3 regions of the Stenotrophomonas sp. TWI819 genome follow, and region 1 is predicted to be linked to each of the others. Evidence: predicted binding sites of a transcription regulator. Region 1 holds the regulator's gene; each other region holds the start of a gene.
What was found. The regulator FliA, encoded in region 1, starts transcription of late flagellar genes. The targets are predictions, from matches to a motif close to TAAAGTTTNNCNNNCNNNGGCCGATAA.
Positions count from the first base shown of each region.

Region 1 (7,192 bases):
ACCCGTCGCAAGACCCCGGTGGCCACGCCCGAGCCGGTGGCCGCCACCACCTCGGCCGTTGCCGCCCTGGCCCGCGCCGCTGTCGGCGCGACCGGTCGCACGCTCGATACCGCCAACGAAAGCGTGCCCCAGCGCGGCAGCGATGGCTTTGCCGCTACCCTGGCCCGCGCCAGCGTCAGCCCCGCCGTCAACGAACCGTCGCTGCCGGAGCAGATCTTCGCGCCGTTCAATGTCGAGCAGGCTGCCGCAGCCTCGCCCGCCGCACCGATGGAGGCTGTCGCGGCCCCGGCCCCGATCAACCGCGCCCGCTTCGTGATCGACCCGCCGCTGGACGACGCCGACGAACCCGCACTGCCGGCCGCCGCGGTGCTCGCCCCGGCCGCGATCGTGGCTGCCGCGGTACCGCCGGCGCTGCCGCTGCCGGTGACCACCGCGGCCGCCGCCAACGAACCGGCACCGGTCGTGGCCAGCGCGCCGGAGCTGAGCCTGATCCCGCGCGACGACGAAGAAATCCGCCAGCTGCGTCACGAAGTGGCCGGCATGCGCCACGTCATCGAGCGCGAGATGCACCGCTTCACCGACGAACGCCTGCGCGGCTCGCCGGTCCGTGCGGCCGCCTTGGACCTGATGGACGAATACGGCTTCGATGCCGGGATCAGCCGCGACGTGGCCATGCAGATCCCGCTGGACACCGAAGCCCACCGTGGCCGCGGCCTGATGCTCGGCCTGCTCTCCAGGAAGCTGCCGATCGCCCCGGTCGATCCGCTGGAAGCCGGCGGTGTGATCGCCCTGGTCGGCCCGACCGGCGCCGGCAAGACCACCACCATCGCCAAGCTGGCCTCGCGTTTCGCCGAAGCCCACGCCGCCCGCGATGTCGCCCTGGTCACCACCGATACCGGCCGCATCGGCGCCCGCGAACAGCTGTACGGCTTTGGCCGCCAGCTCGGCATCGCGGTTCACGAAGCCAGCAGCGGCAGCGACCTCAACCAGCTGCTGGAGCGCCTGAAGGACTACAAGCTGGTCCTGATCGACACCGCCGGCCTGGGCCCGCGCGACCGTGCACTGGCCGCCCAGCTGCAGTGGCTGCGGGCCGCCGAGCAGATCCGCACCCTGCTGGTGCTGCCGGCCAACACCAGTTTCGGCGATATGGACGAGGTGGTCCGCCGCTTCAGCGCCGCCAACCCCCAGGGCGTGGTGCTGAGCAAGCTGGATGAGACCGGCCGCTTCGGTACCGCCCTGTCGGTGGCCGTCGACCACCGCCTGCCGATCACCTGGATCACCGATGGCCAGGACGTTCCTGAAGACCTGCACCGTGCCAGCGCGGCCAATCTTGTACTTCGCCTTGAAGATTTGCGCCGCGCGGCCGATATGCCCTGCAACCCGGAGTTGAACCATGCCGTCGCGTGAGTACGCCAAGCTGACCCAGACCTTCCCGTTGTCGGCTACCCGAAGCCAGCCGCTGGGCCCGGTCCGCACCATCGCCGTCACCGGCGGCAAGGGCGGCGTGGGCAAAACGAACGTTTCGGCCAATCTGGCCGTGGCGCTTGCCAGCATGGGCAAACGTACCCTGCTGCTGGATGCCGACCTGGCCCTGGCCAACGTCGATGTGATCCTGGGCCTGAAGCCGACCGTGACCCTGGCCGACCTGGTCGCCGGGCGCTGCACGCTGGAGGAGGTCATCATCGAAGGTCCCGGCGGCGTGCTGGTGGTGCCGGCCGCCTCGGGCCGCCGCAACATGGCCGAGCTGCAGCAGGCCGAGCACATCGGCCTGGTCAACGTGTTCTCCGAGCTGGAGCGCGAACTGGACATCATGGTCGTGGACACGGCCGCGGGCATCACCGACGGCGTGCTGACCTTCTGCCAGGCCGCCCAGGACACCGTGGTGGTGGTCTGCGACGAACCGGCCTCGATCACCGATGCCTACGCCCTGATCAAAGTCCTCTCGCGCGAACGCGGCGTGGACCGCATCCAGGTGGTCGCCAACATGGTGCGCGACCCGAATGAAGGCCGGGTGCTGTACGAAAAGCTGACCCGCGTCTGCGAGAAGTTCCTGGCCGATGTGTCGCTCAACTACCTCGGCTGTGTGCCGCAGGACGACTGGTTGCGCCTGTCGGTCCAGCGCCAGCAGCCGGTGGTGAAGGCCTACCCGTCCAGTCCGTCGGCGCTGGCCTTGACCGAGATCGCACGCCGTACCGCACGCTGGCAGGCCCCGACCGAGCCGCGGGGTGGCGTCGAGTTCTTCCTGGAACGCATCCTCAAGCAACGCGGGGTGACCGCATGAAAGGCGCCGCACAATACAAAGAGGTCCAGCGGGTCGCCGCGAACGAGTGCATTGCCCAGCACTCGGACCTGGTCCGCCGCATCGCCCACCATCTGGCGGCACGTCTGCCCGCCAGCGTGGAGGTCGACGACCTGATCCAGGCCGGCATGATGGGTCTGATCGAAGCGTCGCGCAGCTATGACGCCGACCAGGGCGCCTCGTTCGAGACCTATGCCTCGATCCGCATCCGTGGCTCGATGATCGATGAGATCCGCCGTGGCGACTGGGTGCCTCGCTCGGTCCATCGCCGGGCCCGCGACGCCGCCGCCACCATCCGCCGGCTCGAACAGAGCACCGGACGCGCCGCCAGCGCCACGGAAGTGGCGGCCGCGATGGACATGCCGCTGCCGGACTACCTGCGCCTGATGGAAGATGCCTCGCGCGGCCAGGTGCTGAGCCTGGAATCACGGATCGAGGACCAGGGCGAGCTGGACACCGTCGCCCAGGGCGGCCCGACCCCGCAGCAGGTGCTGGAGCGCGGTGAGTTCGGGCGTGAGCTGGGCAACGCGATCGGGCTGCTGCCCGAGCGCGAACAGCTGGTCCTGTCGCTGTACTACGAGCAGGAACTGAACCTGAAAGAGATCGGCGCCGTGTTGGGCGTCAGCGAATCGCGCGTGTGCCAGATCCATGGCCAGGCCGTGCTGCGCCTGCGTGGCCGACTGAAAATCTTCGAGGCGGCCGACGCCGGCCTCGAGAACCATTAAGACCGAGGAAAGAGCTTTGGACAAGAACATGCGTATCCTGATCGTCGACGATTTTTCGACCATGCGTCGTATCGTCAAGAACCTGCTGGGCGATCTGGGCTTCACCAACACGGCCGAAGCCGAGGACGGGCATGCCGCGCTGATGCTGTTGCAGAGCCAGCCGTTCGATTTCGTGGTCACCGACTGGAACATGCCGGTGATGACGGGCATCGACCTGCTCAAGGCCATCCGCGCCGACGCCAAGCTCAAGACGCTGCCGGTGTTGATGGTGACCGCTGAAGCCAAGCGCGAGCAGATCATCGAAGCGGCCCAGAACGGCGTCAACGGCTACATCATCAAGCCGTTCACCGCCCAGACCCTGGAAGAAAAGCTCGGCAAGATCTTCGAGCGTCTGGCGGCGAGCGCCTGATGGAAACCCTGAGCGACAAATCAGCGCTGGTGCAGCGCCTGCAGGATGCACTGGCCGCGCTGGAATCGGGTGACGAAGCCGCGTGGCGTCAGGAAATCGACGCACTCGCCGCGCTGCGTACCCAGCCGATGATGGCCGGGTTGAACCGGCTCGCCCGCGAACTTGGCCAGGCACTGGGCGAGCTGCCCAGCCTGCCCAGCGAAGCCGGCGAACTGGACGATGCCTGCGCACGCCTTGACCATGTGGTGGCGATGACCGAACAGGCCACCCACCGCACCCTGGACCTGGCCGAAGAATGCCGCACGCTCACCGAGCAGCTGCGCGCCAATGGCTTGACGGCCGACCAGGACCAGCAGCTGGACCGCATCCGCCACAACCTGACCGAGATCGCGCTCACCCAGAGCTATCAGGATCTCACCGGGCAGATCATCCGCCGCGTGGTGGGCATCGTGCGTCGCGTGCATGAGGGCTTCAGTGCCCTGGGCCTGCCGCCGCAGGACGACACCGCGCACAAGCGTGACAACGGCCTGGCCGGCCCGGCCGTGACCGGTCTGGACCGCCACCAGGTTTCACAGGTCGACGCTGACGACCTGCTCTCCGATTTGGGACTTTAACGATCATGAGTGCTGTTCCAGACGATATCGCTGCCGACTTCATCCTCGAGGCCCAGGAGATCCTGGATCGCCTCGGCGAACAGCTGGTGTCGCTGGAGCAGGCGCCCCAGGACAGTGACCAGCTCAACGCCGTGTTCCGCGGGTTCCACACGCTCAAGGGCGGCGCGGGCTTCCTCGGCATCCAGGCGATGGTGGAGCTGTGCCACGCCGCCGAGGAAACCCTGGGCATGGCACGCTCGGGCCAGGCCACGCTGCAGGCCCATCACTTCGATGCGGCCCAGCAGTCGCTGGATTACCTGCAGTCGATGCTGGATTCGGTCTCGGCCGGCACCGAGCCGGGCTATGCCCCGCCGGAACTGATCGCGCAGTTCGACGTGAACGGCCCGGCCACCCCGGCGGCTGCCACCAGTGCCGCGGCCGGCCCCAGCAGCGGTGAGCTGATCACCGACGATGAATTCGAAGCGCTGCTCGACCAGTTGCATGGCGGTGCCGCACCGACCGCCGTCGCCGCCAGGAAAGACGACGGCATGATCAGCGAAGACGAGTTCGAATCGCTGCTCGACCAGCTGCACGGCGGCGCGGCACCCGGTGCCAAGGCCGTGCCGGCCGCACCGGCCCCGGCGCCGCGTGCGGTGGCAGCGCCCGCCGCGCCTGCCGCCAACAAGCCCGCGCCCAACAAGCCGGTTGCCGAGGCCGAGCACACCGTGCGCGTGGACACCAAGCGCCTGGATGCGATCGTCAACCTGATCGGCGAGCTGGTGCTCTCGCGCAACCGGCTCAAGACGCTGCGTGCGCGCCTGCACGATGAAGAGCTGGACCGCGCGGTCTCCACGCTGGACATCGCCACCGCCCGCCTGCAGTCGGCCGTCATGCGCACCCGCATGCAGCCGGTCGGCAAAGTGTTCTCGCGCTTCCCCAAGGTGGCCCGCGATGTCGCGCGCTCGCTGAAGAAGGAAGTGGAGCTGGAACTGATCGGCGCGGAAACCGAGCTGGACCGCAACCTGGTCGAAGCGCTGGCCGATCCGCTGGTCCATCTGGTCCGCAACGCGATCGATCACGGTGTGGAAATGCCGGAGCTGCGTGAAGCGCAGGGCAAGCCCCGCAGCGGACACGTGCGCCTGTCCGCGCAGCAGGAAGGCGACTACGTCAGCATCGAAGTGCAGGACGACGGCGCGGGTATCGACCCGGAACGCCTGCGCCAGAAGGCGCGCGAGAAGGGCCTGATCGATCCGGAAGCCGCCGCCCGCCTGAGCAGCGAGGAATGCCTGCACCTGGTGTTCCTGCCGGGCTTCTCGACCAAGCAGCAGGTGACCGACATCTCCGGCCGCGGCGTGGGCATGGACGTGGTCCAGTCGCGCATCCGCGAGTTGAGTGGTCAGATCCAGATCCAGTCCGAGCTGGGCCGTGGCAGCCGCTTCATGATCCGCGTGCCGCTCACCCTGGCGATCCTGCCGACCCTGCTGGTGCAGGCCGGCGAGGACGTCTACGCCCTGCCCCTGGCCCGCGTGATGGAGGTGCTGCATGCCCCCAACACCTCCCTGGGCTGGTTCGACGGCCGTGCCGTTCTGGACCGGAAATCGCACACGCTGGCCCTGGTGGATCTGCGTCACTGGCTGGATGTGGAGCCGATGCCGTCCTCGCTGCTGACCATCGTGGTGCTGCAGGCCGGTGAAGCCCGCTTCGGCCTGGTGGTCGACCAGGTCCGCGGCCGCGAGGAAGTGGTGATCAAGCCGCTACCCAAGGCCCTGCGCGGACTCCGTGGCTATGCCGGCGCGACCCTCATCGGTGATGGCCGCATGGCGCTGATCCTGGACGTGGACGGGCTGCGCACCAACCACGATTGACCGCGTGAAAGTGTGACCGCCGCATCACTGGATTCCTTCGGCGTCTCAAGTCCCATTCACACAAGCCGATAACGGACCCATGGACAGACTCAGCCTCATTGGACTTTTCCTCGCGCTGGCCTCACTGGTCGGCGGCAGCATCCTCAAGGGGGCCGGTCTGGCGTCGCTGTGGTCGCCGGCCGCCTTCGTGATCGTCATCGTCGGCACCATCGCCTCGATCCTGCTGCACACCTCGCCGGCGGTGTTCAAACACGCCTTCAAGATCGTCAAGTGGGTGATCCTGCCGCCGAGCAGCGACCGCCGCCACCTGATCCAGCAGATCGTGGAGTGGAGCAACATCGCCCGCCGCCAGGGCCTGCTCGGCCTGGAAGCCCAGGTCGATGCCCAGGACGACCCGTTCCTGCGCAAGGGCCTGCAGCTGCTGGTGGACGGCGTGGAGCCGGAGACCATCCGGCACATGATGGAAATCGAGCTGAGCAGCCAGGAGAGCCAGGACCTCGCCGCCTCCAAGGTGTTCGAGGGCATGGGCATCTATGCGCCGACGCTGGGCATCATCGGCGCCGTGCTCGGCCTGATCGCGGTGATGAAGAACCTCGCCGACCCGAGCAAGCTCGGCCACGGCATCGCGGCGGCGTTCACCGCCACCATCTACGGCATCGCCTCGGCCAACCTGCTGTTCCTGCCGGTGTCGGCCAAGCTCAAGAGTGTGATCCACCACAACAGCCGCGACCGCGAGATGATCATCGAAGGGCTGATCTCCATCGCCCAGGGTGAAAACCCGCGCAACATAGAAACCAACCTGTCCGGGTTCCTGCACTGACATGGCCCGCCGCAAGCACCACGAAGAACATGCCAACCATGAGGCCTGGGCGATTCCCTACGCCGACCTCATGACGCTGCTGCTCGCCTTCTTCGTGGTGATGTACGCCATCTCCTCGCTCAACGAGGGCAAGTACCGGATCATGGCCGATGCGTTGACCACCGCCTTTGGTGGCGCGCCGCGCACCATCAACCCGGTGCAGGTCGGCAACCAGCAGGTTCAGGGCGGCGGCTGGGACAGCCCCTCGGTGATCAAGGCCGGCACCAAGGTCGGCCCGTCCGCGCCGGCGCCGAGCAACGACCCCACCCTGCTGCCGGCGATGGCCTCACAGATGCGCATGCCCGTCTCCATGCGCAACCAGGAACAGCTACAGCGCGCCGAGCGCCAGCTCAACGGCATCGCCGACAAGCTCACCGCCACCCTGGCCCCGCTGATCGAACGCGGCATGATCACCGTGCGCCGTACCGAGCTGTGGATCGAG
Region 1 covers NZ_JBDJKY010000008.1:28,548-35,739, forward strand. Annotated here, with positions in the region: gene flhF (flagellar biosynthesis protein FlhF) at 1-1,407, shown strand, start outside; gene ABE463_RS12225 (MinD/ParA family protein) at 1,394-2,281, shown strand; gene ABE463_RS12230 (RNA polymerase sigma factor FliA) at 2,278-3,024, shown strand; gene cheY (chemotaxis response regulator CheY) at 3,041-3,433, shown strand; gene ABE463_RS12240 (protein phosphatase CheZ) at 3,433-4,047, shown strand; gene ABE463_RS12245 (chemotaxis protein CheA) at 4,053-5,891, shown strand; gene ABE463_RS12250 (flagellar motor protein) at 5,971-6,711, shown strand; partial or broken gene motD (flagellar motor protein MotD) at 6,713-7,192, shown strand, end outside.

Region 2 (7,192 bases), on a different contig from region 1:
TCAAGACCGACGCGGTCGACTTCCAGAAGACCTACGACGAAGCGCTGGCCTTCGGCGAATACGTCGAGCCGATGAAGTCCGACGTTGCCGGCATCCTGCACGACCTGCGCAAGCAGGGTAAGCGCGTGCTGTTCGAAGGCGCCCAGGGCGCGCTGCTGGATATCGATCACGGCACCTACCCGTACGTCACCAGCTCCAACACCACCGTCGGTGGCGCATTGGCCGGTGCCGGCGTCGGCGCCGATGCGATCGACTACGTGCTGGGTATCGCCAAGGCCTACGCGACCCGCGTCGGCGGTGGCCCGTTCCCGACCGAGCTGGACGATGAAGTCGGCCAGGGCATCCGCGACCGCGGTGCCGAGTACGGCGCCTCGACCGGTCGCCCGCGTCGCTGCGGCTGGATGGACATCGTCGCGCTCAAGCGCGCCGTGGCCATCAATGGCATCAGCGGCCTGTGCATCACCAAGCTGGACGTGCTCGACGGCATGGAAAAGCTGAAGGTCTGCATCGCGTACGAATACCGCGGCAAGCGTACCGAGTACGCGCCGCTGGACGCGCAGGGCTGGGAAGAATGCACGCCGGTGTACCTGGAGTTCCCGGGCTGGACCGAGAACACCCACGGCATCACCAACTGGGACGACCTGCCGCCGGCCGCCCGCGCTTACCTGCGCGCGCTGGAAGAGCTGGCCGGTTGCCCGGTGAGCATCGTCTCGACCGGCCCGGACCGCGACCACACCATGGTGCTGCAGGATCCGTTCGCCTGATCAGGTGCGCCGTGCCGGGCATGCCCGGCATTGTGTGGAGCAGTAAGGAAAAGCCCCGCGTGAGCGGGGCTTTTTCGTTGCCGCGCCCGTGCCCGCGTCAGCGCCGGCCGATGCCCATCTGCAGTTCCGACAGTTCCAGAGTCTCATCGTGGTTGGCATCCAGGCTCTGGAAACGCATCTCTGACGAGCGGCGCATTTCCTCGGCACTCAGTTCGCCGTCGCCGTTCTGATCGGCAATGCGCACCCATTCGGCTGCCGAGAACTCGCCATCACGCTGCGGACCGAGCACCCCCTGCACTTCATCGACGCTCACACGGTAGTTGTGATCCGCATCGACCAGGCGGAAGAACGCGTCACCGTCGTACTCATCACGGCTGACCTTGCCATCGCCATTGCGATCCAGCATCGCGAAGCGGTCCGGTGCGGTGGCGGGCAGGTCCTGCGCTGCGGCGGTGCTTGCTGCGGCACCGGCGCAGAGCAGGAGCAGGGCAACACGGTGCGCGATCATCATCACAATCATCTCCAGAGCGGGTGTGGCGGTCGAGGCGTGCCGTCAGCGGCCAGTGTCCGCTGCGCTGCAGATCGGGACAACGGCAAAATCCCGCATTCGCGCCAGTAGTTTTACTGGTTGCCCGCGGCCGTCGGACGGCTGTGACCACGCCCGCCATCGTGGTGCCGTGGCATGCGGCCCGCCTTGATCAAATCGCCTGCTGACCCTTCAACACCGGGTACGGATTGATCGATTCGCCCTTCCACCACTGCTTTTCCGGGCCCAGTACATGGATCTCGAAATGCAGGTGGGGCGCTTCCGGGCTGGCATTGCCCGTGCTGCCGACATAGCCGATCACCTCACCGCGCTTGACCGTCTTTTTCTCCGCCAGACCGTCGGCGTAGCGGTCCAGATGGGCGTAGTAATAGCAGTACCGACCGCTCGGTTCGAACTGGTACACGGTGAGCCCGCCCCGCACGCTGTCGAACAGTTTCTCGACGGTGCCGTCGGCGACGGCCAGCACCGGCGTGCCGTTCGGCGCCAGGATGTCGATGGCATCGTGGACGCGGCCCTCGCTGCGCGCATCGGTGAAGGTGTCCTGCAACTGGTCCGCACGGATGCCCTGCACCGGCAGCAACAGGGCGCCGGTGGCATCCGCAGGGGGCGGTGCGACACCGCCCGCATCAGGCGCGGGCGGCAGGGGCGTGGTCGGGATCGGTGCGGGTGCGCGGGCCGGGGGGGATGGCGGCGGCGGTGCGTCGAGTGCGGCACGGGTGGAACTCGTGGCCGAGCCCACCTTCGCCGGTTCGGCGGCGCCGAGGCGGGCCGAGGGCCCTGGCCCCAGCAACCAATAGCCGACCACACCGATCACCAGGCCCACCGCCAGCAGTCGCAGGGTCTTCATGCGCTTACTCCTGCATCACGACGGGCACGGAGGCATCCACCGCATCGGCCACCTGCAGCGCATCCCAATTGGTCAGGCGCACACAGCCATGCGACTCGGTCTTGCCCACGTGGCCAGGCTCGGGTGTGCCGTGCAGGCCGTAATGTGGCTTGGAAATGTCGATCCAGACCACCCCGACCGGATTGTTTGGGCCCGGTGGCAGCACCGCCTTGCTGTCGCCGGCCTTGGCGTCCCAGAACAGCTTGGGGTTGTAGTGGAAGGTCGGATCGCGCGAGATGCCGAGGATCTTCCACTTGCCGATCGGCAACGGGTCATGTTTGCTGCCCGAGGACACCGGGAACTGCGCATACACCTTGCCGTCGGCATCGAACAGCCGCAGCGTCGAGTCGGATTTGTCGATCACCAGCTTGCTGGCCTTGGCCAGCGGCGTGACCGCGATGTTCGGCACCTGGATCACGCTGCCGGCCTTGCCCAGGTCCACACCGGGATTGAGCGTCTTCAGCAGGTCGGGTGAGGCGTGGAAGCGTTCGCCCAGTGCTTCTTCCACCGAGCCGAAGCCCAGCGATGTCAGCTTGGCCTGTTCGGCCGGCCCCTTCGGCACGGGCTGGAACGGGCCGGCAACATCCTCGGCGGTCAGCGTGTAGCGCACCAGCGGCGGGGCGCTGTCCGGCTGCAGGGCCTTCCAGGTCGCATCGTCCAGCTCACCGGTCACCTTGATCCCGCGTGCGGCCTGGAAACCGGACACGGCGCGCTTCTGGTTGGAACCCACTTCGCCATCGATCTGCCCCGGAGAGAAGTGCGCGCGGTCCAGCAGCACCTGGGCATGCAGGTCCGAGCGCGGCCCGGTGGCGAGCGGCGTGTCGGCCGTGGCGGTCGCCGGTGCCGCGGCCGGTGCCGTCTGGGCGACCGCCCAGACAGGGGCGGCCAGCGCCAGGGCGAGGGCGGACAGGCGGGCGATCTGGTGCAGGCGAAGGGTCATCGGCGATTCCAGGAGAGACGTGCTTCCACCATGCCTGCCGGGCATGCGCAGCGGCCGTGAAAAGCCTGACGCGCGGCTGAGTGTGGGCACCGGCCCGGCCAATGTGTCCACTACGTGAACCCATTCACCCGTCAACACGCCCACGGATCAAGGCCGTCCAGGGAAGGCCGATACCAGTGCACCCCCCACGTTTGGAAGTTGTCATGGATTATTTGCGGAACGTCAGCGTTGTCTGGCGGCTTGGCCTGGGCTTCGGCCTGTTGTTGCTGCTGGTGGCTGCGGTCGTCGCCATCGGCGCAACCGGCAGCGCGGAACAGAAACAGTCGATGCAGCAGGTGGTCGAGGTCAATGTGGCCAAGGTCCGGATGCTGTCGGACATGCTTGATGCCAACAACCAGATGATGGTGGTGCGGCGTGAGATGCTGATCCGCCAGGGCGACCGTTTGGCTGATGACGAAGTGCGCATCGCCGATCTGGTGAAGCGTTATGAAGCCAGCTGGGCCGCCTACCAGGCGTTGCCCACCAGCGCCGAAGACAAAGCGATCGGCGACGCCATCGCGGCGGCCCGCGCGGTCGCGCGCCCGCTCAACAAGCAGATGAGCGAGCAGCTCAAGCAGGGGGATTTTGCGTCTGCCACTGCGTTGACCCTGGGCGCCGTGCAGGAAGCCGCCAATGCCTGGAACAAGGCGCTGGGCGATGGCGTGGACTATGAAGAAAAGCAGAGCCGCGAGGCCGCCGCCGAAGCGATCCGGCTGGGCGAGCGCACCTTCCTGCAGTTGCTGGTGCTGGGTGCGGTCGCGCTGGTGGTCGGTATCACGGCCTCGATCCTGATCGGACGCAGCCTGACCGGCCCGCTGGCCCGCGCCGTCGGTCTGGCCACCCGCATGGCCAAGGGTGACCTGGAGCAGGACTTCCGCTTGGGCGGCCGCGATGAGATCACCCAGTTGGGCAACGCCATGGCCACGGTCCGCCAGACCGTCCAGGGCGCGATCACTGCCCAGCTGGACATGGCCCGCCAGCATGAAGCCGGCGCCATCAGCTACCGCATGGACGAAGCCGCCTTCCCCGGCGATTTCGGACGCATGATCCGCGCCACCAACGAGCTCGTCGGGTCACACGTGGCCGTGGAGTTCCACATGGTCGAGGTGATGCAGCGCTATGCGATCGGCGACCTGAGCCGCGATCTGGACACCTATCCCGGCGAAAAGGCCGTGCTGACCACCACCATGGCGACCGTCAAGGACAGCCTGATGGCGATCAATCAGCAGATCGAGACGCTGGCGTCGGCTGCACGTGCGGGCGACTTCTCGGTGCGTGGTACCGAGCAGAGCTTCCAGTTCCAGTTCCGCGCGATGGTCGCCCAGTTGAACGGGATGATGGCCAGCTCGCAGAGCAGCATCGCCGACCTGTCGCAGGTGCTGCGTGCGATCTCCACCGGCGATCTGACCTCGCGCATGGACGGCCACTACGAAGGTGTGTTCGCGCAGATGCGCGACGATGCCACGGTAACCGCTGTCCAGCTGACCGGCATCGTGCAGCAGATCCAGGGGGCAGCCGGCAGCATCAACGATGCCGCACAGGAACTGGCCGCAGGCCATAGCGATCTGTCGCGCCGCACCGAGCAGCAGGCGGCCAATCTGGAAGAGGCCGCTGCCTCGATGGAAGAGCTGACCTCCACAGTCCGCCAGAACGCCGAACTGGCCAACCAGGCCGACCACGAAGCCCATGCGGCCGGTGCCGCGGTCAAGGCAACCGAGCAGGCCATCGCGCAGATGGCAGCCGTCATGAGCGAGATCGACCAGTCCTCGGCGCGCATTTCCGAGATCTCCTCGGTGATCGATGGCATCGCGTTCCAGACCAACATCCTGGCCTTGAACGCGGCGGTGGAAGCGGCCCGTGCCGGTGAGAACGGGCGCGGTTTCGCGGTCGTGGCCACCGAGGTGCGCACGCTGGCGCAGCGTGCCGGTACGGCGGCCAAGGAGATCAAGGACCTGATCGACGAGTCCAGCAGCAAGGTCAAGACCGGACTGAGCGTGACCGTGCAGTCCGAAGCGGCGATCGCCCGCCTGACCCAGGCCAGCTCGCGCACCAATCAGCTGATGAGCGACATCGCCGCCGCGACCAAGGAACAGGCCGCCGGCATCGAGCAGGTCAACCAGGTGGTCGTGCAGATGGACCAGGTGACCCAGCAGAACGCGGCGCTCGTGGAAGAAGCCACCGCTGCCAGCCGCGCGCTGGAAGAACAGGCGTATGCACTGACCGAATCGGTGGCGGTGTTCAAGCTGGACAACAGCGCGGCAAGCCTGCGTCGCCCGGCGGCATTGCAGGCGGCGTGATGGCACGCGTGCGCTGAGTAGTACAGAAAAGCCCCGCTCCGGCGGGGCTTTTTCATACCGATCCGGCTGGCCGCCGCAGCGGCGCGCCCGGCTCAGTCCTCGTTCTCTTCCGCCGCTTCGCGACCCTGCTGGCGGATCAGTGCTTCTTCGCGTGCATCGTTGATGGCATGGCGGACGCCATCCAGATCGATGGTGCTCTCATCCTGCTCGAATTCACCGGTCAGCACGCTGTCCGGCAGCAGATCGCCAGCCTCGAACAGCGCCCACATCTCCTCGCCGTACCAGGTCTCCAGCAGCTCCGGCGCCCAGCGGCCCAGGTACGCGGTGAGGTTGTTGACGTCGCGCAGCAGCATCGTGCGTGCGGCATTGTTGCCCGCCGCACTGACCACCTGCGGAAAATCGATCACCACCGGGCCTTCCGGGCCGACCAGCACGTTGTACGGCGACAGATCGCCGTGGATCAGGCCGCAGCACAGCATGCGCACCACCTGGCGGACCAGGATCTGGTGGAACTCGCGTGCCTGTTCCGGGCTGAGCTCGACCTCGCCCAGGCGCGCGGCGGAATAACCTTCGGCATCGGTGACCAGCTCCATCACCAGCACGCCGTGGAAGTAGCCATACGGCTCGGGCACGCGCACGCCGGCATCGCGCAGCTGGTACAGCGCATCGACCTCGGTGTTCTTCCAGGCCGCTTCCTGCTGCTTGCGGCCGTAGTTGCTGGCCTTGCCCACGGCGCGCGCTTCGCGGCTGCCACGGACCTTGCGGCCTTCCTGGTACTGCACGCGCTGCTGGAAGCTGCGTTGGGCCATGTCCTTGTAGACCTTCGCGCAGCGCACATCGTCGCCGCTGCGGACCACATATACCGCTGCTTCCTTGCCGCTCTTGAGCGGGCGGAGCACTTCATCGATCACGCCGTCGTCGATCAGCGCCTGCAAGCCTTGGGGGGTCTTCACGGTATCTCGGGAATCGGCTGGCGCGGGGCCTGCCCTGGAGGGGGAGGAATTTTCGCATCTTCGGGCCGATGGAGCCATCGACACGGCGCCCGGCGGTCGGGTTGTTCAGCTGCGTGCACGCAGGCGACCGCTTGAAATCTGCTTCACATCCGCGCGGCAGGCTGAGCTCACTTCCCAAGGAGTGCTCCCATGATGCTGTCCCTGCTGCGCCGCACCGGTGCCGTTCTGGCCTTGCTGCTGGCTGTCCCCGCACTGCATGCCCGCCCCGCGGCGTCCGATACGGTGCTGATCGTCGTCAGCGGCGAAGGCCGCGATCACGGCAAGACCCGCCCCGGGTTCGAGATGGACGAGTTCGCCCAGGCCTACCTGATCTTCCGCGACAACGGCCTGGCCGTGCAGGTCGCCAGCCCGCGCGGCGGGCCGGTGGAAGCCGACAAGTTCGACCCGAAGGAGCCCTTCAACGCGCGCGTGCTGGCCGATCCGGCGGCGACCGCGTTGCTGGCTGATACCCGCGCCACCGCGACCCTGCGTGCGGCCGACTATGCGGCGGTCTACGTGGTTGGCGGCAAGGGCGCGATGTTCGATCTGCCCGCTGATGCCGCGCTGCGCACGGTGCTGGGCACGCTGCACGATCAAGGCGGCGTGGTCGCGGCCGTCTGTCACGGCCCGGCAGCGCTGGTGGATGTGCGGCTGGCGGACGGATCACTGCTGGTCGCCGGGCGCCGCATGACCGGCTTCACCAATGCGGAGGAGGGCGTGTTCGGCA
Region 2 covers NZ_JBDJKY010000007.1:165,860-173,051, reverse strand. Annotated here, with positions in the region: gene ABE463_RS11780 (adenylosuccinate synthase) at 1-764, shown strand, start outside; gene ABE463_RS11775 (hypothetical protein) at 862-1,272, opposite strand; gene ABE463_RS11770 (M23 family metallopeptidase) at 1,463-2,158, opposite strand; gene ABE463_RS11765 (L,D-transpeptidase) at 2,163-3,137, opposite strand; gene ABE463_RS11760 (methyl-accepting chemotaxis protein) at 3,341-5,473, shown strand; gene ABE463_RS11755 (PA4780 family RIO1-like protein kinase) at 5,566-6,426, opposite strand; gene ABE463_RS11750 (DJ-1/PfpI family protein) at 6,616-7,192, shown strand, end outside.
Region 2: a site for FliA is predicted at 3,285-3,311, ahead of ABE463_RS11760 (methyl-accepting chemotaxis protein). Genes of this name have one in related genera too.

Region 3 (7,192 bases), on a different contig from region 1:
GTGCATCCACGCGACGCATGGATGCCGTACACCCACCGGGGGAAGGACGCCGGCGCCAGCGCCGGCCGCCCCTTACGCCGCCATCGCGACCTTCTTCAGGCGGTCCAGCAGGAAGTCCGCCAGCTCATGCGGCGAGTACTTGGCCACGAACGCATTCGCGCCGACCCGCTCGACCATCGCGTTGTTGAACACGCCCGACAGGGAGGTGTGCAGCAGCACGTACAGGCCGGCCAGGCCCGGGTGACGCCGGATTTCCGTCGTCAGGGTGTAGCCGTCCATCGCCGGCATTTCGATATCGGAGATCACCATCGCGTAGCGCTCGGCGGGGTTCTCCCCGGAGGCGTGGATCTGCAGCAGGTGGTCCAGCGCCTGCTTGCCGTCCGAGAGCAGGGTCGCCCCGACCCCCAGCTGGTCCAGCACGCTGCGGATCTGCTGGCGGGCCACGCGGGAGTCGTCCACCACCAGGACCTGCATCGGCGGGGCGTCGGCGGGCAGGGCCATCGAGGGATCCAGCACGGCCTCACCGCGGACTTCGGCGATGTCGGCCAGCACGCTTTCCACGTCGATCACCTGGATGAGTTCGCCCTGAAAACGGGTGACTGCGGTCAGATAGCTGGACTCGGCGCCCAGTTCCGGCGGCGGGTGGATGTCTTCGACGGCAATGTTGACGATGCGTTCCACACCGCTGACCAGGAAGCCCTGGATGGAACGGTTGAACTCGGTCACCACCAGGTAGCCCGGCGCCTTGTCGGCATCGGGCTCACGCTCGGGGTGGCCGATCGCCAGGCCCAGGTCCAGCACCGGCACCGAGCGGCCACGGACATCGGCCACACCGGCGAACTGGCTGGGCAGCCCCGGCACCTGGAACAGATCCGGGCGCCGCAGCACTTCCTGCACCTTGAAGACATTCACGCCAAAAAGCTGACGTCCACCCAGCCGGAACAGCAGCAGGGCCAGACGATTGTGGCCGGCCAGTCGCGTACGCTGGTCGATGCGGTTGAGCAGGTCATGGGACATGGACTTGGTATCGGCGGCACCGGCGGCGACTTGAGCGCCCTGCGCGCAGGAGTTCGGCATGACCCTTGCATCGAGCTGCGCATGATCCTTGCCCGTGGAGTGCCCATGCGTTCTGTTCTCTTTGCCGCACTGTTGCTGGCCGCGCCCGCCTGGGCCGCTGGGGGCTGGCAACCAGTGGACAGCATCCGCCAGGCGGCGCTGGGGACGTTGCCGGCCGGCAGCGAAGGTGACACCACCCTGGATTCGGCACTGCGCCTGCCGGCGTGTGGTCAACCGCTGGCCGCCCAGCCCACCGGGACCAGTACAGTGGAGGTGAGCTGCCCCGACGCGGGCGGCTGGCGTTTGTTCGTACCGGTAAAGGTGCGGCGCAACCAGACCGTGCTCATTCTCAATAGAGGCGTGGCTGCTGGAGAAACCCTGGCGGCGGCCGATATCACCACTGGCCAGCGTGATGCGGCACGGATCGCCGGTGCTGCGCTGGCCGATCCGGCGGCGGCGGTTGGCCGGGTGGCACGCAGGACCCTGAGCGCCGGCAGCTTGCTGTCGGCCAACGATCTGGTTGCCCAGCGGCTGGTGCGGCGCGGCGACAGTGTCGCCCTGGTGTCCCGGCGCGGCGGGGTGGAGGTCCGGGTTGCCGGGCGCGCCATGGCCGACGCGGGCGAGAATGAGCGGGTCTCGGTCGAGAACCTCTCTTCGCGCAAGATCGTGCAGGGCACCGTCGCGGCCAGCGGTGACGTTTTAGTGGCGCGCTGACCAGAATTGTGAATACGGGCCACTTTTACCGCAAAACCTGCAATATTCCCCTAAAGATGGCGGCTGACTGGCCGTTATCCCTTGTGAACCGTACTTCCAGGACAAACCCATGAGCCAGAAAATCGACGGCAACCTGCAGGCCACCGCCCATCTGCGCAGTGTTGCGCTCGGCAACAAGCCCAGCGTCAGCACCGATGCCCCGGCGCGCCCGGTGGAGGCTGCCGACAGCCTGCGCCTGACTGGCGAAGCCACCAGCCTGCAGGCCATGCAGCGTGAACTGTCCACGGCTCCGGCAATCGATGCCAACCGTGTCCAGGCCGTGCGTGATTCGCTGCAGAACGGCACCTACAAGATCAATCCCGACGCGATCGCCTCGCGCATGCTTGAGCTGGACCAGCAGCTGCAGGGATGAAGCTGGCGATGAGCGAGCCGCTGCAGCGCCTCAGCGATGCCTTGGACGTCGAACGCCAGGCATTGGTCGAGCATGACGTGCAGGCCCTGATCCGCGCGACGGGTGCCAAGCTGGAGGCGTTGCGGGCCCTCGAGGCCGCATTGCCGCTCGGCCAGGCCGAGCGCGTGCAGGAGCTGGCCGAGCGCAATCGCGCCAACGGCGTGCTGCTGTCGCGGCGGCGCCGCGAGGTCAACTGGGCGCTGCGCCAACTCGGCCGCAGCGAGGATTCCTCGGCGTACGACGCCAAGGGCCAGTCGCACACGCTGCACACCCGGCGGCCGCTCGCGGTCGCCTGAGCAGCCCGATCCGGCGGCCCCAGGCTGCCGACGATGACGTCACCGCGTATATTGGGCGCCTGTTTTCCAGCCGCCCGATGTGACCGTGACCGTAACGTCCTCCCTTGTCACCGCCCCGTTGCCCCCGCATCCGGTTCTGCTTGCCCTGTTCGAGCGGATCAAGGAAGGGGTTCTGCTGTTTCGTGAGGACGGCAGCGTCGCGCTGGCCAACACCGCGGTCAGTGAGATTCTCGGCCAGGCCGAACGCGATGCCGAGCTGACCCCCGCGCAATGGCTGCGCCAGCTGCTACCGCCCGATGCACTGGAGCAGGCACGCCTCCACGGCCATTGGAATGGCAGCCTGCCGGTCGGTGAGCGCATGGTCATCGCCCACGTCTACCACCACGACGATGGCGGCCAGCGGCACTATCTGGCGCTGTTCCGCCGTATCGAAGGCCAGGAAGACTACGAGCGCGAGCTGCAGCAGCGTCATGCCGAGCTGCGCCAGGCCTACCTGCGCCTCAACGGCACCCAGGAAAAACTGCTGCAGTCCGAGAAGATGGCCTCCATCGGCCAGCTGGCGGCCGGTGTGGCGCACGAGATCAACAACCCGATCGGCTACGTGCACTCCAACCTGGGCAGCCTGCAGGAATACCTGCGCAGTCTGTTCACCGTGATCGAAGCGTACGAGCGTGCGCTGCGTGCGCCCGATCCGAAGGCACTGATCCCGGAGATCGACGACATCCGTCAGCGCTTCGACATCGATTTCATCAGCCGCGATCTGCCGCAGCTGATGGCCGAATCGCGCGAGGGCATCGAGCGGGTGACGCGCATCGTGCGCGATCTGAAGGACTTCTCTTACTCCGGCCGCGATGAGTCGTGGAAGCTGGTCGACCTGCATGCCGGTCTGGAATCCACGATCAACATCATCTGGAACGAGCTCAAGTACAAGGTGACCCTGCACCGCGAGTTCGGCCAGCTGCCGCTGGTGGAGTGCCTGCCGTCGGAGTTGAACCAGGTCTACATGAACCTGCTGCTCAACGCCGGCCATGCCATCGCCGACCGCGGCACGATCAACGTGCGCACCGGCGTGGATGGCGAGACAGTCTGGGTGGAGTTCGAGGATACCGGCGGGGGTATCTCGCCGGATCTGCGCCAGCGCATCTTCGATCCGTTCTTCACCACCAAGCCGGTCGGCAGCGGCACCGGGCTGGGCCTGTCGATCTCCTACAGCATCATCAACAAGCACCACGGTCGCATCGACCTGGACAGCACGCCGGGCGTGGGGTCGAAATTCCGCGTGGTGCTGCCGATCAAGCAGCCGCGCTGATCAGTCGTCTGCCGGGGCAGCCACCGCAGGCGCGGTGTTGGCCCGGCGCTGTTCCTCGTGCGTGCGGAACGCCTGGTGGATGTGCTTGCGCAGCTCATCGTCGTTCCACGGCTTGGTCAGGAACCGGTAGATCGCGCCGCGGTTGATCGCATCGGTCACCGTGTTGAGGTCCGTGTAGCCGGACAGCACCAGCCGGATAGTGTCCGGGTAGAGCATCTTCACCCGGCCCAGGAACTCGGTGCCGCTCATGTCGCTCATGCGCTGATCGGACAGGATCACCTGCACGTCGTTGATGGCCAGCAGATCGAACGCATCGCGCACGTTGCCGGCAGCGAGAATGCGGTAACCGTCGCGGCGGAACAGGCGCACCAGTGAGCGCAGCACGTTCTCCTCGTCGTCCAGCAGCAACAACGTGCGATCCGGGCGGGTCTCGGCGAAGGCCTCAGGGCGCAGGTAGCGCCGGCGCAGGGTCATGCCGGCGGCATCGGCCGACATCGGCTCACCGAACAGATAGCCCTGGAACACATCGCAGTCGTTGCGGCGCAGGAAGCCCAGCTGTGCCTGCGACTCCACGCCGTTGGCGATCACCGTCATGCCCAGTTGGTGGCCCATGGCGATGATCGCGCGCGCGATCGCGGCCTCGCGGTTGCCGGCCGGTGCGCTCTTGATGAAGCTGCGGTCGATCTTCAGCTTGTCCACCGGGTAGCGGACCAGCGCGCTGAGGCTGGAATCACCGGTGCCGAAGTTGTCCAGGCTCAGGCTGATGCCTTCGTTGCGCAGGTTGACCAGCGTCTCGTGGACGAAGTTGACGTTGTTGGTCAGCGCGCTTTCGTTGATCTCCAGCGTGAGCATGTGCGCCGGCACGCCGGCGGCCTGCAGCAGCGACATCACCTCGGCGAAGAAGTTCGGGCGCAGCAACTGCAGCGTTGAAACGTTGACCGCGATGGTGAAATCGTCGAAGCCCTGGTCGCGCCACAGCTTGGCCTGCTTCAAGGCGCCTTCCAGCACCCACGTGCCGATCTGCACGATGATGCCCAGCCGCTCGGCGGTGCGCATGAAGCGCTCCGGCACCAGCATGCCCAGCGTGGGCGACTGCCAGCGCAGCAGCGCCTCCATGCCGACCACGTGGCCATCGCGGGCGCTCACCAGCGGCTGGTAACGCAGCTTGAGCTCGCCATTGGGGATCGCGTCGACAATCTGGCGCGCGATGATGCTCTCGCTGTGCGCGCTGGAGGGCGTATCCACCGCATGGATGCGCACCGCATTGCCGCCTTCGCGGGCGGCCTGGTACAGCGCGTCTTCGGCGTGATCGAGCAGGCGCGAGACGCCGGTGGCGTGTTCCGGGCACAGGCTCACGCCCAGCTTGCCGGTCATGAACAGCGTGTACGGCAGCACCGACAGCGGCAGCTCCAGCTGCTGGCGGATCTCCTCGGCCAGGTCTTCGGGCAGCGGCATTTCGGCCGTGCGCGGGACGGCCAGCAGGAACTCATCGCTGCCGTGGCGCCACAGCTTGCCGCGCCCGCGCAGGTGGTGCTGCAGGCGCTGGGCGACCAGTACCAGCGCCTGATCGCCCACTTCGGCGCTCATGTTCTCGTTGACCGAGGCGAAGTGGTCGATGTCCACGTGCATCAGCATCAGCGGCGTGCCGCCGGAGGCAGCTTCGGTCACCATGGCCTGCAGCTCAGGGTTGCCGGCGCCCAGGCGGGGCGGCGCGTCCTCGATGCTGACCAGGGGCAGGGAAGGATTCCACATGGGCTCAGTGTTCCAGAGAGTCGTGAGCCGTCGCGCCCGAGGCGCGATACGGCAGGTAAAGGTCGATCAGGGTACCGGCGCCGTGCGCCGATTCAATGCGCAGGGTGCCACCCACGCTCTGCGCGCGCTCGCGCATCACGATCAGGCCGAGGCCGCGTGGGCCTTCCGGATCGAAGCCTTCGCCGTCATCGCGGACCTGCAGGTGCAGGCCGTGGTCGTCGACATCGCGCAGGTGCAGATTGACCTGGCTGGCGCGGGCATGGCGCAGCACATTGGTGAGGCTTTCCTGCGCGATGCGGAAACAGGCCTGCTCGATATCACCGGCCGGCCGCCGTGGCAGTGACTGGATGTCCGGCAGGAGGTCGATCGCCGCCGAGCGGAACAGCACGCCGGCCTGCCAGCGCAGCGCCGCTTCCAGGCCCAGTGCATCGAGCTGTGGCGGGCGCAGCAGGGTGGAGATGTCGCGCAGCTTGCCCACGGTGGCGTCGGCCAGCTGGATGATCTGGGCCAGGTCCTCGTCACGGCGCGCGGCGTCCTGCTCATCCTGCGCCGCATAGGCCGACAACTTCATCGCGGTGATGGCCTGACCGATATCGTCGTGCAGGTCGCGCGAGATCGCCCGCCGTTCGTCTTCCTGCAGCGAGAACAGGCGCCCGGCCATGGCCTGCAGCTCGCGGTTGCTGGTTTCCAGAGCCTCGCGGATGCGCTCGGGCTCGCTGAGGTCGCGCACGATCAGCAACTTGCAGTTGCGCCCGCCATACCGCACGTCACCGACGGCCAGCCCGGCCTGGAAACGCTCGCCATTGAGCCGCCGCATGCCGATCACCTCACCGGCGCTGACGCTCTGCTGCGGCACCTGGGCGAACAGCTGGCCGCGGACCCGCGGCAGGTCGTCGGTGGCGACCAGGGCCGCCAGCGGTTCGCCCAGCAGCGTGTGCTGGCCGTAGCCGAACTGCGCCGCGGCGCAGGCATTGGCGTACAGCACATGTTCTTCGGAGAGGATCACCACGCCATCGGGCAGCACCCGCACCAGTTCGCGGAACTGTTCCTCACGTTCACGCAGCAGGCGCCGCGACTGCTCGCGTTCGGTGACGTCCTGCAGGGTGCCGAGCACGCGTGGCCGGCCGGCGTCGTCCTGGCCGCTCTCGGCGCGCAGGTGCACCATCAATGCACGACCATCCATCGCCAGCAGCGGGAGCAGGACATCGATCTGTACCGGCTCGCCGGAGGTCATGTCCTGCAGCAGCTGCTCGCTGAGTGCGGCGGTGGCCGGGTCGGCCGGTACCAGCAGCTCATCGAAGCGATGCCAGCGACGCGCTTCGGGCGGGCGCCGGCCAAGCAGCCGATAGACCTGGTTGGCGTAACGGCCCAGCCCGGTGGCGGGATCGATTTCCCAGGCGCCGATCCGCGCCATCTCGTGCGCTTCCTCGACGCGGGCCAGCGCCTGATCGCGACGTTGCAGGGCCTGGTCTTCGCGCGTGCGGTCGATCGCGATCAGCAGTCGCGAACGGCGGCCGCCATAACTGATGAGGTTGCTGCGCATCTCCATGCGCCGGGTACTGCCATCGCTCAGGCACAGATCGGCGGTGATCACGCACAGCTGGTCGGGATTCT
Region 3 covers NZ_JBDJKY010000001.1:589,138-596,329, reverse strand. Annotated here, with positions in the region: gene ABE463_RS02600 (chemotaxis protein) at 73-1,017, opposite strand; gene flgA (flagellar basal body P-ring formation chaperone FlgA) at 1,123-1,770, shown strand; gene flgM (flagellar biosynthesis anti-sigma factor FlgM) at 1,880-2,182, shown strand; gene ABE463_RS02585 (flagellar protein FlgN) at 2,179-2,517, shown strand; gene ABE463_RS02580 (ATP-binding protein) at 2,603-3,826, shown strand; gene ABE463_RS02575 (EAL domain-containing protein) at 3,827-5,578, opposite strand; gene ABE463_RS02570 (PAS domain S-box protein) at 5,583-7,192, opposite strand, start outside.
Region 3: a site for FliA is predicted at 1,822-1,848, ahead of flgM (flagellar biosynthesis anti-sigma factor FlgM). Genes of this name have one in related genera too.